One region of the Labrys sp. 22185 genome, then DNA from elsewhere that is predicted to be linked to it. Evidence: riboswitches for the same ligand, from Rfam matches in the RefSeq annotation. Region 1 holds a riboswitch; each other region holds the start of a gene.
The links. Region 1 has a riboswitch for cobalamin ahead of bluB (5,6-dimethylbenzimidazole synthase). Riboswitches for the same ligand answer to the same signal wherever they lie in the genome.
Positions count from the first base shown of each region.

Region 1 (5,707 bases):
CCTCGATATTGGTGGCCTCGATCCGGCGCTCGGCGACGTTGCGGCCCTCATACATCACCTGGATGCGGTCGCAGACGAGGAACAGGTCCTGCAGGCGGTGGGTGATCAGGATGACGCTGACGCCGCGGGCACTGACGGTGCGGATCAGTTCGAGCACCGCCTCGACTTCGGCGACGGCCAGGGCAGCCGTGGGCTCGTCCATGATCAGTACGGAGGGGTTGAAGGAAGCGGCGCGGCCGATAGCGATCGACTGGCGCTGGCCGCCGGAGAGGTTCTCGACCTTCAGCCTGGTATCGGCGATGACGATGCCGAGCTTGTCGAGCATGTCACGGGCCTGCCCATGCATGCGGCGCTGGTCGAGGAAGGGCACGCCGAGGATGCGGTGCCGGGGCTCGCGGCCGAGGAAGAGATTGCCGGCGACATCGACGCTGTCGCACAGCGACAGGTCCTGATAGACCATCTCCACCCGCGCGGCGCGGGCATCGGCGGGGGAGGCGAAGGACTGCACCTTGCCGTCGATCTCGATTGTGCCGGAATCGGGGATCACGGCGCCCGAGAGCACCTTGCTCAGGGTCGATTTGCCGGCACCGTTGTCGCCGACCAGTCCCAGCACCTCGCCGGGCCTGAGCATCAGCGATACGTCGTCCAGGGTCTGGATCGTGTTGTATCGCTTGGAGATACCGGTCATCTTGACGCGGTAGGGTTCGCCACTGTCCATCATGGTTCCGCCTGGCAATGAAAAGTCCGTCCCGAGGCTTCGGGAATGAGACTTCACAAATCTCGAAAGTTCGCGCTGCCCCTCACCTTACCTCTCCCCGTAAGAACGGGGCGAGGGGGCGCAAGCGTTGTGATCGATTCTTGAGCCCTGTCATCTCGCCCAACGGTTGGGCGAGATGAGATCTTTTCGGTATGAAATGCGCGATCGCAGTCCCCTCGCCCCGTTCTTACGGGGAGAGGTAAGGTGAGGGGCAGCGCGACCTTAATCAGGAAATCGCCGTCGGCCCGTTACTTGAACATGCCCCGGAACTTGTCGACGTTCTCCTTGGTGACGATCGTCACGGGAACGTTGATGATCGGCTCGATCTTCTCGCCCTTCTTGAGCTTGGTCAGGGCTTCCACCGCAGCCTTGCCTTCACCGGCCGGGTCCTGCTGGATCACGCCGGTCACCCAGCCCTGGTCGATGCCTTCGATGGCCTGCTTGGTCAGGTCCCAGCCGAAGACCTTGACGCCGTCGGTGCGCCCCTGACTGGTCACGGCGGAGACGGTGCCGAGCAGGGCCGGTTCGCCGGTGGCATAGAGCGTGGTCATGTCGGGGTTGGCCGTCATCAGGTTCTCGGCGGCACTCAGCGCCACGTCCTGCACGTTCTGGCCGTCGACGGTGTCGAGGAAGGTGACCTTGAGGCCGCTGGCCGTCACCGCCTTCTTGAAGCCGTCCAGCCGCTGGTTCTGGATATAGGAATTGAGGGCGCCGACCACGCCGATCTTGGCGGTGCCATTCAGCTTGGCCTTGACGTAGTCGGCATAGAACTTGCCGATGTCCTCGCCCGCCTTGAGATTGTCGACGCCGACGAAGGAGACATTGTCGCCGTCGGGAATCTGGGCATCGATGGCGATGACGGGAATGCCGGCCTTCTTGGCGGCGGTGATGGCGGGCTTCACGCCGTTGACGTCGATGGCGATCAGGATGATGCCGTCGACCTTCTGGGTGATGTAGTTCTCGATCGCGTCGTTCTGGGCGCTTGGAACATTGTTGGCGTTGAAGATGACGAGCTTGGCGCCGGCCGCCTTGGCGGCGGCCTCTGCGCCTTCGTTGATCTGGTTGAAGAACAGGGCCTGCTGGTTGATGGTGACCAGGGCGAAAGTGTCGGCCGAAGCGGACACCGATCCGAGGGACAGCGCCAGGGCTGCCGCCGCCGCGCAGCCGGCGAGATATTTTGAAAGCCGCATTTCAATTCCCTTCATGGATGGCCCGTGCCGGGCTCATTCTCAGTTCTGACATCCGCATCATTCAAGAGACTTGAATTCATGTCAAGTTACTTGAATGATGGTTTGAGGGATTCTTGAAAAGCCGACGGCACAGAGCCTGGAGAAGAAGTGCTTATGTCATCCCCGGCGGGACCAAAGGCCCCGGGAAGGGGATCCAGGGCCAGGGGCTCCATTTTTGCCCCTGGATTCTCTTCCCGCCGCCTTCGGCGGCGCCGGGAATGGCAGAGGTGTTTTATTGGCTCCTCGAGGTTTCCTCAGAAGGTGGCGGGCGTGTTGACCCAGAAGATGCTGGCGCGCTCGGTTCCGGTGTTGCGATACCAGTGCGGCAGTTCGGACTTGAACACGAACGTATCGCCGACGGAGAGCTTGAAGGTGCGCTCGCCGACCATCAGCTCCACGGTTCCGGCCAGCACATAGCCGACTTCCTCGCCCTGGTGCTGGATCGGCCCGGCGCTCTCGCCGCCGGCTTCGATATGGTGGATGTTGCACTGGAGAAGATGGCCGGGCGAATAGGGGATCACCCGTTCCAGCGAAATGCCTTCGCCGCGCCGGAGCGGGTCCAGCGAGATCAGCGGGCGCGTGCCGGCGCGAAAGACGATGCCCTCCTCGCTGTCTGATTCCTCGAACATCCAGCCGATATTGGTACCGAGCACCTCGACCAGGCGATGCAGCATGGGCAGGGAGGGGGAGGCCTTGCCGTTCTCGATCTTGGACAGCAGGCTTTCCGAGCACTCCGCGGCCGTGGCCAGGGCCTTTAGCGTCAAGCCCCTCGTCTGCCGGGCCAGGCGAAGGCGGGTGCCGAGCCGCACGGGATTGGCCTGTTCCAGGGGATCGGGCTGATCGCCGGCGCGCCGTTTGAGATCGATTTTGTTCATTCAGAGATTGCCAGGATGCCTATCGCCCGAGGGCCTGGCTGGCGATTCTAGGCCACAAGCCCGTGCCCTGTCCACTTTGCCGCCCGTCGACCGGTATGGCCGTCCCGCACGGCTGGGCAGCCGGCGTCTCCCATGCTACATCCGTAAGACCTTCGGTGCCCGCTTGCGGGAGAATCGGGAATGCGGTTTGAGGCCGCGACGTGCCCAACGCTGTAAGGGGGACTATCCGGGCAGGTTTCAGCCACTCGCTCTGCGGGGAAGGCGTCCGGGTGGGTGGATCCCGAGTCAGAAGACCGGCCGGAGGCGATAGATCGGCGTGCGCGGACGGCGCGGCGATTGCCATCGCAAGGGGAATGACGATGGACCCATCCAACGAGGCGCTCGCGCCCTCGGGGCCGTTCTCGCCGGCCGAACGTGAAGCCGTCTATCGCGCTATCTTCACCCGGCGGGACGTTCGCAGCCAGTTCAGCCCGCAGCCTGTGCCTGATGATGTCCTCGCCCGCATCCTCACGGCCGGGCATCACGCGCCCTCGGTCGGCTTCATGCAGCCCTGGAGTTTTCTCGTGCTGCGCTGCCCCGAAACCCGGCGCAAGGTGCAGGCTCTCTTCGAGGAAGCCAATGCCGAGGCCGTGGCAATGTTCCCGCCTGAAAAGCAGGCGCAATATCGCGCGCTGAAGCTGGAAGGCATCATCGATGCGCCGGTCAATCTATGCATCACCTGCGATCCCGACCGCGCCGGCCCGGTGGTGCTTGGCCGCACCCATGACATGGCGATGGACCGTTATTCCACCGTCTGCGCGGTGCAGAATATCTGGCTGGCTGCACGGGCCGAGGGGGTCGGGGTCGGCTGGGTCAGTATCGTCGATCCGGCGCGCCTGCGTGAGGCGCTGGGCATTCCCGAGCGGGTGGTTCCGGTTGCCTATCTGTGCCTGGGCTATGTGCACGAAGCCTATGCCCGACCCGAATTGGAGGTGAAGGGCTGGCGCCAGCGCCTGCCGCCGGAGGCTGTGCTGAGCTTCGACGGCTGGGACGGCCGGCAGCCCGGCCATCCCTTGCTCGCCGCCATGCGGGCCGCTATGGGAGATGCAGGTTCATAGGATGGCTGGCGCAGGATGCGCACTGTCCCGATCGGATGAGACGGCCGATGGATTTCCTGCGTAAGAATGCGATCTGGATCATTGCTTTGCTGATCACCAGCCTGGTCTTGCTGGAGGGGCCGAGGGCGATCCTGATCGGAGCGTTTGTGGCCGCCGTCGTCGGCCTGTTCTGGCTGTTGCGCGGCAAGGCCCGCAAGCCGGCGGCAGCACGCCGGCTCGAGGCCGTGCCGAAGGTGGTTCCCCTCCCGCTCGACCGGGGCGCCGACACGGTCCGGCCTCAGGCGCTGGAGCGTGTCTCGCTCAAGGCCATCGATGATCCCAGGCTCGCTGCCGTCGTCCTGATGATCCAGCTCGTCCGCACCAATGGGTTGCTGACCCGGGCCGAACGGGACACCATCCTCGCCCTGATGAGCGACCCGCTCGGGATCGGCGACCGCGAGCGTATCTATGAGCAGGCCTTGCAATTGACGGATCGCGGCCGGGTGTTCACGCCGGTTGCCGAAGAATTGGTGCCGCTTTTCCGCGCCCGCCTGTCTTTGCCCGAGCGCCAGCAGCTCATCGACATGCTGACCGAGGTCGCCAATGCCTATGGCGAGGCCAGCGATTTGCAGCGCGAGGCGATCGTTCGCCTGAAGCGGCACCTGCTCGCGCCGGATGCCGCAGCCGGGCGCTCGCTCAATTGAAATAGAAGGCGTAGCTCGCGACGTCGCCGCCGAAGATGCGCGTGGCCTGTCCCCAGGCCTCGGCATCCATCACCTTGCCATTGTCGAGGAAGGGGAGGGCCCCCGGGCCGGTGATCCACAGCACCAGGTCGAAGTTGCCGGGCTGCTCGAACACCCTGGCGAGATTGATGCCCTTGGCGAAGCGCCAATGCGGCATCAAGAGCTTACCGTCCAGCACCTCGTCGACCTGCCCGAGCAGCGCGAGCCACGAGTCGATGCGCTCCTGCGTCACTTCGAGGGAGGGGAGCACGCCGCTCTTTTGCCGTGGGCCGGGAAGCCATTCGTGGTCGTCGTCGGTTTCCTTGGCGATCAGCGCCCAGGTCTCGCGATTGAGCCGGATTACCGTCTTGAAATGACCGCGTACCTCCAGCCACATCGCCTTGTCGGACACCGGCCAGTCTATGGTGTGCACCAGGCTGATCAGGTCGGCGATGGCATCGGTGTCGCGCTTGCTGGTGCCGAACAGGGTCATGCCCAGTCCGTCGTCGCCATCGACGCCATTGGCCTTGGCAAGGCCGCTGACGGCGCGCGGAAACAGGCTGCCGAAGCCGGCGTCCCAGCTGCGCGACATGTCGTGTGACAAGAGGGTCTTGGTCAGGGCCATCAGGAAGTTGCAATAGCCGCGCAGCCATTTGGCGTCGGCCGTGTCGAAGGCGACGATGAAGGGTTTGGGCTTGCCGGCATCGTCGAGGTCCGAGATCGCTGCGCCGATATGGTCGCGTTCGTCGATGGTGCCGTCGCCGTTCCAGTCGAAACGGGTGACGGAGAGATCGACCGTCAGCTTGGCAGGGCTATCGCCGACCTCGGCCAGGGTCTGGTCGGCCTTTTCCAGATCGGCCAGGAACGTGGCGAGGATGCCGCGAAAGTCCTGATAGGTGATCGGCTGCGGCTCGGGATTGGTGCTGAAGACGGTGCCCGACAGGCCGAGCAGGCGCATGGCCGGTATTTCGGTGGCGAAGCCATATTTGTAGAGGGCCTGCGACAGATGTTCGAGCGCGCGGGCGGTGCGTACCATGCCGAGGCCGAG
Region 1 is NZ_JBQEPH010000001.1:43,546-49,252, forward strand. It holds gene ACTJKX_RS00215 (ATP-binding cassette domain-containing protein) at 1-721, opposite strand, end outside; gene ACTJKX_RS00220 (ABC transporter substrate-binding protein) at 1,006-1,947, opposite strand; gene ACTJKX_RS00225 (cupin domain-containing protein) at 2,241-2,861, opposite strand; cobalamin riboswitch at 2,998-3,177, shown strand; gene bluB (5,6-dimethylbenzimidazole synthase) at 3,221-3,958, shown strand; gene ACTJKX_RS00235 (TerB family tellurite resistance protein) at 4,006-4,641, shown strand; gene ACTJKX_RS00240 (hypothetical protein) at 4,634-5,707, opposite strand, start outside.

Region 2 (5,707 bases), 490 kb from region 1:
CCTTGAGATCGTAATTCGCGGTGCCGGTGCTGGTCATCTGACGGTTCTCTCCATCTGTTGGCGGATGCGGGTCATGACGCCGCCGCGATCCAGCCCGCCCGCGGTGCCGGAAGATCCGGATGCCGATAGCGAATGAAGCAGCCTCCCGCGCCGTCGCGAACGATTTCGGCGGCGACACCGAAGACCGACTGGATGCGCGCCGCCGTCAGCACCTCGGACGGAGGACCGATCGCCTCGATCCGTCCCGCCTGCATCAGGGCAATGCGGTCGCAGAACATCGCCGCGTGGTTGAGGTCATGCAGGGCCGCCACCACGGTGAGGTTCTGACGGTGCACCAGATGCAAAAGGCCGATCTGGTGGCCGATATCGAGATGATTGGTGGGCTCGTCGAGAAGCAGGATCTCCGGCTGCTGCGCCAGGGCACGAGCGATGTGGAGGCGCTGGCGTTCCCCACCGGAGAGCGTGTGCCACAGGCGACCGGCAAGGGCGGTCATCGCCACCTCCTCGAGCGCGAGGTCGACGATGGCATCGTCCTGGTTCGACCAGGGCGTGAAGGCCCCCAGATGCGGTGTTCGCCCAAGCTCCACGGCCTGGCGGGCGGTAATGCGCTCGGCCGTCTCGGCCTGCTGTTCGACCAGGGCGATGCGGCGTGCGACTTCGCGGCGAGCGAGGCCATGGAGCGGCTGGCCCGAGAGAAGCACCTGCCCCCCCTGCGGACGGCGAATGCCGGCCAGCAGGGACATCAGGCTGGTCTTGCCCGAACCGTTCGGGCCGATGATGCCGAGCAACTCGCCCGGACGGACCTCCAGCGATACTCCGTGCAGGATCGAGACCCCACCAGCCGACCAGGACAGATCGTGGGCCGACAGGCTCATGCCGTCGCCTTTCTTTGGCTGAGGATGAGAGCGAAAGCCGGCGCACCGACCAGAGCCGTGATCACGCCGATCGGCAGAACCTGGCCGGGGATGATGATGCGGGACAGAATGTCGGCGATGATCATGAAGACGGCGCCGATCAAGGCGCTGGCCGGCAGCAGGCGCCCATGGCGCACGCCCACAACCATCCGCGCCGCATGGGGGATCACCAGCCCGACGAAGCCGATCGATCCGACGATACTGACCATCACGGCCGTCATCATCGCCGCAACACCGACGAGCACGACATAGGCGCGCCGGACGGAGATGCCGAGGGACGCCGCCGATTCCGTGCCGAAGGTGAAGGCATCGAGCGCGCGGGCATGCCACAGGCAGACCAGCAGCCCTACGGCCGTGACCGGCAGCGCCAGCCAGACGTCGGGCCAGCGTACACCCGAGAGATTGCCCAGCAACCAGAACATGATGCCGCGCGCCTGTTCGGCATTGGCCGCCTTGGTAACGATGAAGGAGGTCAGGGCATTGAAGAGCTGGGATCCGGCGACCCCGGCCAGGATCACCGCGCCGGTGCCGCGGCCCGAGCGCATCGCCAGCAAGGCGACGAAGCCGAAGGCCGTCAGCGCACCGAGAAAGGCGCCGGCGGGCAGGCTCAGGACCCCTGCCCCGAGGCCGAGGATGACGACCCCGACCGCTCCCGTCGATGCCCCGGCCGAGATGCCGAGGACATAGGGGTCGGCCAGGACGTTGCGCAGCAGCGACTGCAGCACGACGCCCGACAGCGCCAGGGCCGCGCCGCAGCAGGCCGCGACGACCGCGCGGCTCAGCCGGTAGTTCCACACGATGCCTTCATCGATGCGATCCAGACCATAGCCGGCGCCCCACAGGCGATTGGCGGCCGTCTTGGCGACGACGTCCATCGGAATGGCCGTCTCGCCAATGGCGGCGCCCAGCCAGAGGGCCAGCACGAGCACCGCCAGCGCCAGCATCCCGATCGCCAGTAATCGTGTGACGGGGCGATTCATCTCAGCGCTTCAGGCCGAAACGCTGGATGGCATCGGCGAGCATCTCGATGCCCTCGACGACGCGCACGCTCGGCTGCATCGCCTGCACGTCCATCTCCACGACATGGCCCTGCTTGACCGCCGGCATCAGGCTTGCCACCGGATCGGTCTTGAGAAAGTTGAGCTTCACGGCGATGTCGTCGGCCGGATAGCGGCGACGATCCATCCGGCCGGCGACGATGATGGTCGGATCGGCCTTGGCGATGGTCTCCCAGCCGACGCTCGGCCACTCCTCCTCGCTCTCCACGACGTTCCGCACACCCAACGCCGACATGATATAGCCCGGCACGCTGTTCTTGCCGGCCATATAGGGATCGACGTCGACCTTGGCGCTCGAGAACCAGAAGGCGGCGGAGACCTTGCCATCGCCGGCCGCGATCTTGCGGCGGGCGGCTTCCTCACGCGCCTTTAGCTCGGCGACGACTTTCGCCCCGCGCTCCTGCACGTCGAAGATCTCGGCAAGCTCGGTGATCTCCCGATAGACCAGATCCATGGTGAAGAGGGTGCCGCGCGTGCCATCGCCGCCGCTGGAATTGTCCTTGCCAACGCAATCGGCGGGCGAAACATAGGTCGGGATGCCAAGTTCCTCGAACTGCTCGGGCTTGCCGACAATACCGCTGGGCCCGACATGCCATTGGAACTGCGCCGTCACAAGATCCGGCTTCCTGGCGATCACGCTTTCGAAGCTCGGATCATTGTCGGCCAGACGCGGAATTTTGGCATTGGCCGCTTCATAGCCGGGCAATACAGGGCCGAACCACACCGCCGTGCCGACGACCTTGTCGGCCAGGCCGAGGAGATAGAGAACCTCCGTGCTGCTCTGGCCGACGGAAACGGTGTGCTGCGGCGCATGCTCGAAGGTGACGGTGCGGCCGCAATTGGTGAGCTTGAGGGGATATTTCGTTGCCTGCGCAGCCGCCGGATCGATACCCAGCGCCAAGCCGAAGCTGGCCGCAAGCATGACGGCGAAGCTGGACCAGCGGGCCTTGCTCGTTGAAAGGATCATGACGTTCTCTCGTTTCGCGATAGGGGAAGCAGCGGTCTTCAGCACCAGCCGAATACCGTGAGGTTTCCTCAGGCCAGACCGTGGCAAAGGACGTGAGCGTGCGAAGCGGAGGGAACAGGCGGGCAAGCGCCCGAAACGTCGGGAAGAAACGTCACATTGTCTCCTGTTCCGGGCATCCCCGCCCGTGACATGGGATTGATCGAGATGACGGCAGGTTTCCTGGCTCGCGGATAAAGGCCTTGCATCTGCCTTCCCATGGGAGACCCACAGTGGCATGGCGCCTTTCGCGCCACGGGGATGCTTGGCAATCCGCCTACAGTTGCGGGGGCAGCCACGGCATGGGCTTTTAGAAAGCCGAACCGTGTTCCCTATTACTCCCGACGGACTTGCATCCGACGGGAACCGTCACCGCACAGTTATCGGGGCGTCACGACCGCGGTCAAGCGAATATGCAAAGCGAACGGCCCCTGATGCCGTGCCCTGCCTTCCCGCGTCAGGCCCGACAGGCCAGGAAGCCCTGTTCGATCACGTCCTTCGGCAGGTTGCGGCCGATGAAGACCAGGCGGCTTCGGCGCTCCTCCTCCGGCTTCCAGGCACGCTGATGATCGCCTTCGAGCAGCATGTGCACGCCCTGCACGACGAAGCGCTGCGGATCGCCATCGAAGGCGACGATGCCCTTCAGGCGCAGCATGTCCGTGCCGAACTGTTGCACGATCATGTTGAGCCAGGGCATGAATTTGCCGGGATCGAGCGGCTCCTGGGACACGAGAGCGAAGCTGCCGACATGATCGTCATGGTCGTGGTCATGGAAACCCTCGAGGAAATCAGGCTCGGCTTCGAGGATACGGTCGAGGTCGAACGCGCCGCGGCCGAGCACCTTGTCGAGCGCGATGTCGCAACGCCGGGTCTCGTGGAGAGTGGCGGTGGGATTGATGCGACGGATCCGCTTCACCACCCGATCGAGTTCCTCTGCCGTGACCAGATCGATCTTGTTGAGGAGGATCGTGTCGGCGAAGGCAAGCTGCTCCTGCGCCTCATGCGCCGTCTCGATCTCGCCGAGCAAATGCCGGGCGTCGACCACGGTGACGATGGAGTCGAGCTGGGTCTTGGCGCGCACATCGTCATCGACGAAGAACGTCTGGGCAACCGGTGCGGGATCGGCCAGCCCGGTCGTCTCGATCAGGATGGCATCGAAGCGGTCGCGCCGACGCATCAGGCCCTCGATGATGCGAATGAGGTCGCCGCGCACCGTGCAGCAGATACAGCCATTGTTCATCTCGAAGATTTCCTCGTCGGTATCCACGACAAGGTCATTGTCGATGCCGACTTCGCCGAACTCATTGACGATGACCGCATATTTCCTGCCGTGGCTCTCGGTCAGGATACGGTTGAGAAGCGTGGTCTTGCCTGCCCCGAGATAGCCGGTGAGGACGGTGACGGGTGTCTGCGGCGCGGGCTGCATGATGTCGGAATTCCTTGATCCGTTGCGGATGCCCCACAGCATGTCGCTGCCGAGAGGCCTCATTGAATTTTGATTTATATGAAACGTTATAACATAACTATCGCAATCGCAAGCGAGCTCTCACCATCGTCACCCCAGCAATCGCCACGCAGGTGGGCAGAGGCTTGCTGGCATTCTCGACCGTGATCATTCCACCGGATTTGTCTGCCAGCAGAGGAAATCCATGCGGGAAATTTTCGAATCACGGCCCTTGTCGGGTAAGCCTCACGCTTCACCCTGCAATGGAATCAGGCACCAAGGTGCATCCTGCCGGCATGACCCTCTCCTCTCCGCGAGATCCTCTCGCCATCCTCAATAGCGTGTTCGGCTACGCCGCCTTTCGCGGCCAGCAGGAGGCGGTGGTGCGCCATGTCACCGGAGGGGGCGATGCGGTGGTGCTGTTCCCGACGGGAGCCGGCAAGTCGCTGTGCTACCAGATCCCGGCTCTGTGCCGGCGCGGCGTCGGCATCGTGGTCTCGCCGCTGATCGCGCTGATGCGCGACCAGGTCGAGGCACTCAAGCAGGCCGGCGTGCGGGCGGCGCCGCTCAACTCCTCCCTGTCGCGCGAGGAGGCCTACAAGGTCCGCCGTTCCCTGATGGACGGCAAGCTCGACCTCCTCTACGTCGCACCGGAGCGCGTGGCGACGCAAGGTTTCCAGGCCCTGATCGCCGATGCCGACATCGCGCTCTTCGCCATCGACGAGGCCCATTGCGTCAGCCAATGGGGCCACGACTTCCGGCCTGAATATCGCGAGCTCGGCGGCCTCGCCGCGTCCTTCCCCGGCGTGCCGCGCATCGCCCTCACCGCCACGGCCGATCCGGTCACCCGTGCCGACATCATCGAGCGGCTCGGCCTCAACCAGGCCGAGGTCTTCGCCACCAGCTTCGACCGGCCCAACATCAGCTACGCCATCGTCGAGCGCGACAATGCCCGCCGGCAATTGCTGGCCTTTCTGGCCGGGCACAAAGGCAATAGCGGTATCGTCTACTGCCTGTCGCGCGCCAAGGTCGAGGAGACGGCGCAATGGCTGAACGAGCAGGATATCCGCGCCTTGCCCTATCATGCCGGCCTGGAAGCGGCTGTTCGCAGCGCCAACCAGGACGCTTTCCTGGAGGAGGAAGGCCTCTGCCTGGTCGCCACGGTCGCCTTCGGCATGGGCATCGACAAGCCCGACGTGCGCTATGTCGCCCATCTCGATATCCCTGCTTCGGTGGAGGCCTATTACCAGGAGACGGGCCGCGCCGGCCGCGATGGCCTGCCCTCGGA
Region 2 is NZ_JBQEPH010000001.1:533,581-539,287, reverse strand. It holds gene ACTJKX_RS02465 (class I SAM-dependent methyltransferase) at 1-37, opposite strand, end outside; gene ACTJKX_RS02460 (ABC transporter ATP-binding protein) at 72-875, opposite strand; gene ACTJKX_RS02455 (FecCD family ABC transporter permease) at 872-1,894, opposite strand; gene ACTJKX_RS02450 (ABC transporter substrate-binding protein) at 1,896-2,939, opposite strand; cobalamin riboswitch at 3,132-3,361, opposite strand; gene ACTJKX_RS02445 (CobW family GTP-binding protein) at 3,433-4,401, opposite strand; gene recQ (DNA helicase RecQ) at 4,683-5,707, shown strand, end outside.
Region 2: linked by a shared signal. The riboswitch ahead of ACTJKX_RS02450 (ABC transporter substrate-binding protein) and the one ahead of bluB (5,6-dimethylbenzimidazole synthase) in region 1 are both predicted to bind cobalamin.

Region 3 (5,707 bases), on a different contig from region 1:
GCGCCCGGTCGGCAGCACGTCGGCACGCCCGCGCGTCGGCGCCCCGGCGGGGCCGGGCCGCACGAAGCGTCCGTCGAGGCCGGCAAGAAGGCTGGCCATTTCGCTGTCGCCGCAACTGTCGAGACGCGCGGCCAAAGCCGGGCGCTCCTCCGCGCCGCTGGTGGCGGCGAGGACATCGAGGAGGTGGTCGCTCTCCTCCGGCCGACGTCCGAACACATGCAGGCCATCGCGGATCTGCAATTCCTTGACGTCGCACAGGAAGGCATCGAGGCGCGCCAGCGTCTCGTCCTCATCGAGGCCGGGTGCGATGCCACATTCGGCGGTGAGGCCGGTCTCCATGGCCCGCTCGATGATCTCACGCCTGAGATAGGTCATGCGGCGCTGATCGAGGCCATCGGCGCTGGCATATTCGTCGATCAGGCGCTCGACCTCAATGGCGCCGCCGGAAAGGCCCGCCTCTCGCAGGGGTGGGGTGAGATGGCCGATGGTGACAGCCCCGAGCCGGCGCTTGGCCTGCGCCGCCTCGCCGGGATTGTTGACGATGAAGGGATAGAGCACCGGCACGGCTCCGGCGGCCAGCTCCGGAAAACACTGGGCGGAGAGCGCGGCCGCCTTACCGGGCAGCCATTCGAGCGTGCCATGGGTGCCGAGATGGATCATCGCATCGATGCCGAAAGCCTGGCGCAGCCACAGATAGAAGGCGAGATAGGCATGGCGCGGCGGCAGATCGGGCGAGTGGTGGTCGCCCTTGCGGTCAAGGGCCGAGCCGCGGTCCGGCTGCACCGCCACCGCGACATGGCCGCAGAGATGGCCGGCAAAGCGGAAGGCGCCGTCGCTGCAAAGGGGGTCGGCCGAGGGATCGCCCCATTGGGCCGCGAGCCTGTCGCGGAGGGCGGCAGGTAGGGTGTCGAGCCAGGCGGAATAGGCTGAGAGCGGGAGGGAAAGCGCCTTACCCTCCCCTGGAGGGGGAGCGTCGGACCGCAGGTTCGGGGTGGGGTGGGAATCACAACGGTCGAGGCAGTCACCCCACCCCGACGCTATGCGTCGACCCTCCCCCTCCAGGGGAGGGTATGACCGGCCCAACAACTCCAGCAGATCGGCACCGCTTTCCGGCAGGTCCCCCACCGCATAGCCCTCGTCGCGGAGCCGCTCCAGGATCGCCAGGGCCGAGGCGGGCGCATCGAGGCCGACGGCGTGGGCGAGACGGCCATCCGCGCCCGGATAGTTGGAGAGGATCAGGCCAAGCCTGCGCTCCGCCCGCGCCTTGGCGCCGAGCCGAGCCCAGGCAGCGGCCTTGGCGGCCACTGCGGCGATGCGCTCGTCATGGGGGGCATGGGCGAGGCGGGTGAAGGCGCCCTCCTCGCGTTCGGCCTTGAAGGAGATCACGCCGGCCGAAAGGCGGCCGTCGAGCTCCGGCAGTGCGACATGCATGGCAAGGTCGCTGGCCGACATCCCGCGGGTCGAGGCCTCCCAGGCCTCCTGCGCCGAGGAAGAGGTGATCACCTGCAGGACCGGACAACCGGCCACGTCGAGCGGCGAGGCACCGTCGTCGTCCAGGGCAGAAAAGGCGGTGGCATTGAGGATCACCGCCGGCTTGAGTTCCCTAAGCTGTCGGCGCACCCACTGCGTCGTCTCCCCGTCCTTGAGCGAACCGACATAAAGCGCCGTGGCGGCGAGCCCCTCGGCATCGAGCGCACGCGCCAGGGCTTCGATGGGGGCGGTGTCAGCGGAGAGCAGGATGGAGCGGTAGAAGAGGATGACGGCCTTCCCCGGGACCGCAGGCGTCTCGCCTGCTCTTCGTCCCTCTGGCGAGCGCGGTGTTTCCAAGAGCAGGCGAGACGCCTGCGGTCCCAGGAACACCCCGTATTTCGGCACGGTCACCGGTGCTTCCGGTTCGCCGAAATCGAGACCGCCCAGCCTGGCGGCATAGAGCAGGGACGCCCGGGCGTTTTGCGGACCGCCTTCACGCCAGTATTGGGCGAGCCGATCCAGCGCCTCCTGCGGCACGGTAGAGAGCTGAGACAGGCGCCCGTCGGGCCTGTCGTCACCGGGAATGAGGGCGAGCGCGATGCCGTAGGTGCGCGCCGCCGCCGCCAGTTCCTCCACGCCATAGCGCCAATAATCGAGGCCACCGAGCAGGCGTACCACGATCGCCTTGGCATGGCGGGCCGTCTGATCGATGTAGAGGTCGACGGACATCGGATGGCGCAGCTTCTGCAGCGGCGCCAGGCGCAAATCGTCGAGGCCGGAAGCGGCTGCCAGGGCAAGGTCGCTGTCGGTCAGCGAGGCAAACACGATCGCGCCGGGTGCCTGACCCAGATCGACGGCGGCCTCGCTGGCATCGAGCGAACGCGTATCGGCCGGCAGCAGATGCATCAGCCCTCCAGCGTCTTGCGGATGCCGGCCTGGTCGATGCCCTTCTCGCCGATGATGACGAGGCGGCTCGAACGCGTTTCCTCCGGCGCCCAGGCGCGGTCGAAATGCTGCGAGAAACGGGCGCCGACGCCCTGGACCAGCATGCGCATCGGCTTGCCGTCGACGGCGACGAAACCCTTGATGCGCAGGATATCGTGTTCCTCGGCCGCCGCCTTCAGCTTACGCACCAGGGCGTCGGCGTCGAGGACGGCCGGCAGGTCGACGATGAAGGTGTCGAAATCGTCGTGGTCGTGTTCGGCCTCGTGATCGTGGTGGGAGGGACGCGCCTCCAGATCATTCTCGGCCGCTGCCCCGAGCCCGAGCAGCACGGCGGCATCGATGCGGCCCTCGGAGGTGCGCACCACCTTGACGGCACGCGGCACGGTCTTCTCGATATCCTTCTCCACGCTGTCGGCCTCGCCGGCTGAGAGGAGATCAGCCTTGTTGAGCACGACGAGGTCGGCGCAGAGGAGCTGGTCCTCATAGACCTCCTCGAGCGGATTGTCGTGGTCGAGGGAGGCATCGCCCTCGGCCTGGCGCTTCAATTCCTCCGGATCATCGGCGAAGCGGCCGGCTGCGACCGCGGCACCGTCGACCACGGCGATGACGCCGTCGACGGTGACGCGCGAGCGGATCGCCGGCCAGTTGAAGGCCTTGACCAGCGGCTTGGGCAGAGCGAGGCCGGAGGTCTCGATCACGATGTGCTCGGGTGCGTTCGGACGCGCCAGCAGCGTCTCCAGAGCCGGCACGAAATCGTCGGCCACCGTGCAGCAGATGCAGCCATTGGCGAGTTCGACGATGGCGTCTTCCGGGCAGCTCTCGATGCCGCAGGACTTCAGAATGTCGCCATCGACGCCGACATCGCCGAATTCATTGACGATCAGCGCCAGCCTGCGGCCATTGGCGGTGGCGAGCAGGTTGCGGATCAGCGTCGTCTTGCCGGCCCCGAGAAAGCCGGTGACGATGGTGCAGGGAACCTTGGTGTGCGCGTTCATTCGGCGGCGTCCTTGAGGGTTGATAGGGGTGGGATGCGCGCGATCATGCTGCGCTTGAAGACGTCCGGACGGCCGCGCCAGGGCATCAGGCCGTCGGTGGAATGGGCCAGCAGCCCGATGCCGGTGAGAATGTCGGGGCCGCTCTCGGCGGTGAGGTCGCCGAAGACATAGGTCCAGCTACCGGGCGCCGACAAAGCCACCGTGCAGGAGCGCTTGCAATTGCCCAGGCACTCGACAGGTTGCAGCTCGACGCTTTCGGGCAGCATGCCGGCGAGCGCATCGCGCAACCGGGCGCCCTGGCGCGGCGCCTCGGGGTCATCGCCCTCGCGCCTGCAGGTCACGCAGACGAGCAGCCGGACTGGGAGAGTTGTTTCTGGCATCGGCCCTGTTCATCGCCGCCGGAGCGGATGGAGGGCGCGGGACCGACGGCATGGCCGGCGATCGTCCGGGTAGACGGAACCGGCCTCCGAGGCGCCCCGCCCGGACCGGTGACAGCAGTGCGACCGGCAGGTCTCCTGGCTCGCAGCTCATCGCCTCCCGCCGCCTTCCCGGTCACCCAGTGGCCTCAAGGCGGGACGCTCGCCGCTTACAGTTGCGGGGGCAGCCGCGGCTTTGGCATCCAAGGCAGCCGTCGACCGGCCTCCTCTTATCCGCACCGCATTCCCTCTTCTCTCTTAACGAGAGACCGATCGTGGCTGACATAAGGGGTGCGCGGACAGGCTTGTCAATGTTCCCGCTTCCAAAGGAGGCGCAAAATCCGGCATAAAGGGCAGCAACGTCGCCGCACCAACGAGATTGCCATGCCCGAAGAGAAGCCGCCGGCACCGCCGCCCGAGCCGCAAAAGATCGACGTCATCTTCCGCGGCGGTTCGGTGACGGCTATCGGCGTCGTGCTCGCCTTCTCGCTCGGCTTCCTCAACAACTGGGCCTCGCAGCCGGGAACCTGGATCCCGGAAGACCTGGCAGCCGTCTTTCTCATCGGGGGCGGCATCGTCTTCCAGGTCTGGGCGCTGGCGGGCATGCTCTCGCCCACTTCACTGGAGGGACCGGTCTATCGCCGCATCGTGCGCACCTTCATGATCGGCCTTATCCTCGTCTCGGTCGGCGTTCTTGTCGCCATCGCCGGCGACGCGCTCGGCTACAGCCGGATCTGGTTCAAGCAATAGTCGGGCCTTCCGAACGGGCGGCGACGTTTCTCGATCGTTTCCAGCCTGCACAAACTCTCACGTCTGCGTTACCCGTCACCCCGGCGCCATGATTGCCGCCACAATTTGGCCTTCCCGCAATCGCCCACCAGAAGGCCGACGCCGATGGGCCCGGTTCTTCTGCCCGGCATCAGCCGCTGGAAGGCCTGCCCATGGTTGCCATCACCGTCAATTCGACCACCCACCAGCTCGACATCGAGCCCGAGACCCCTTTGCTCTGGGTCCTGCGCGATGAACTCGGCCTCACCGGCACCAAGTTCGGCTGCGGCATCGCCCAATGCGGCGCCTGCACCGTCCATGTGAACGGCGCCGCCATCCGTTCCTGCCAGACCCAGATCGGTGACGTCGACGGCGCCACCATCACCACGATCGAGGGCCTGTCGGCGGACGGCAAGCATCCGGTGCAGCAAGCCTGGCTGGCCGAGGACGTGCCGCAATGCGGCTATTGCCAGTCGGGCCAGATCATGGCCGCCGTCGCCTTCCTGAAGGACACGCCAGCGCCCACCGACGCGGATATCGACAACGGCATCACCAATATCTGTCGCTGCGGCACCTATCCGCGCATCCGCGCCGCCATCCACCGCGCCGCCGAACTGATGAAGGGGTGAGGCCATGAACGCGATCGACCGCACCTCCGCCGCGCTGAGCCGGCGCAGCTTTCTCGCCATCGGCCTCTCGGCCGCCGGCGGCCTGATGATCGGCGGGTTCATCCCCGATGCCGCCCACGCTCTGACCATTGCCGACCAGCCCTGGGGCGGGACGGCTACGGACGGCGAGATCAACGCCTGGATCCTGATCGAGCCCGATGACACCGTGATCATCCGTGTGGCGCAATCGGAAATGGGCGAAGGCATCTTCACGGCCCTGCCGATGATCGTCGCCGAGGAACTCGGCTGCGACTGGGCCAGGGTGAGGCCCGAATACGCCTCGGCCAGCCGGAACCTGCGCGAGAACACCGTCTACAAGCGCATGGGCACCGGCGGTTCCGGCGCCGTGCGCCGCTCCCGCGAATTCCTGCAGGTGGCCGGCGCCAATGCCCGCGAAAGGCTGGTGCAGGCCGCCGCTACGCGCTGGCAGGTGCCGGCCGAAAGC
Region 3 is NZ_JBQEPH010000009.1:168,693-174,399, forward strand. It holds gene cobN (cobaltochelatase subunit CobN) at 1-2,376, opposite strand, end outside; gene cobW (cobalamin biosynthesis protein CobW) at 2,376-3,410, opposite strand; gene ACTJKX_RS19240 (DUF1636 family protein) at 3,407-3,790, opposite strand; cobalamin riboswitch at 3,899-4,115, opposite strand; gene ACTJKX_RS19245 (hypothetical protein) at 4,211-4,576, shown strand; gene ACTJKX_RS19250 ((2Fe-2S)-binding protein) at 4,768-5,223, shown strand; gene ACTJKX_RS19255 (molybdopterin cofactor-binding domain-containing protein) at 5,228-5,707, shown strand, end outside.
Region 3: linked by a shared signal. The riboswitch ahead of ACTJKX_RS19240 (DUF1636 family protein) and the one ahead of bluB (5,6-dimethylbenzimidazole synthase) in region 1 are both predicted to bind cobalamin.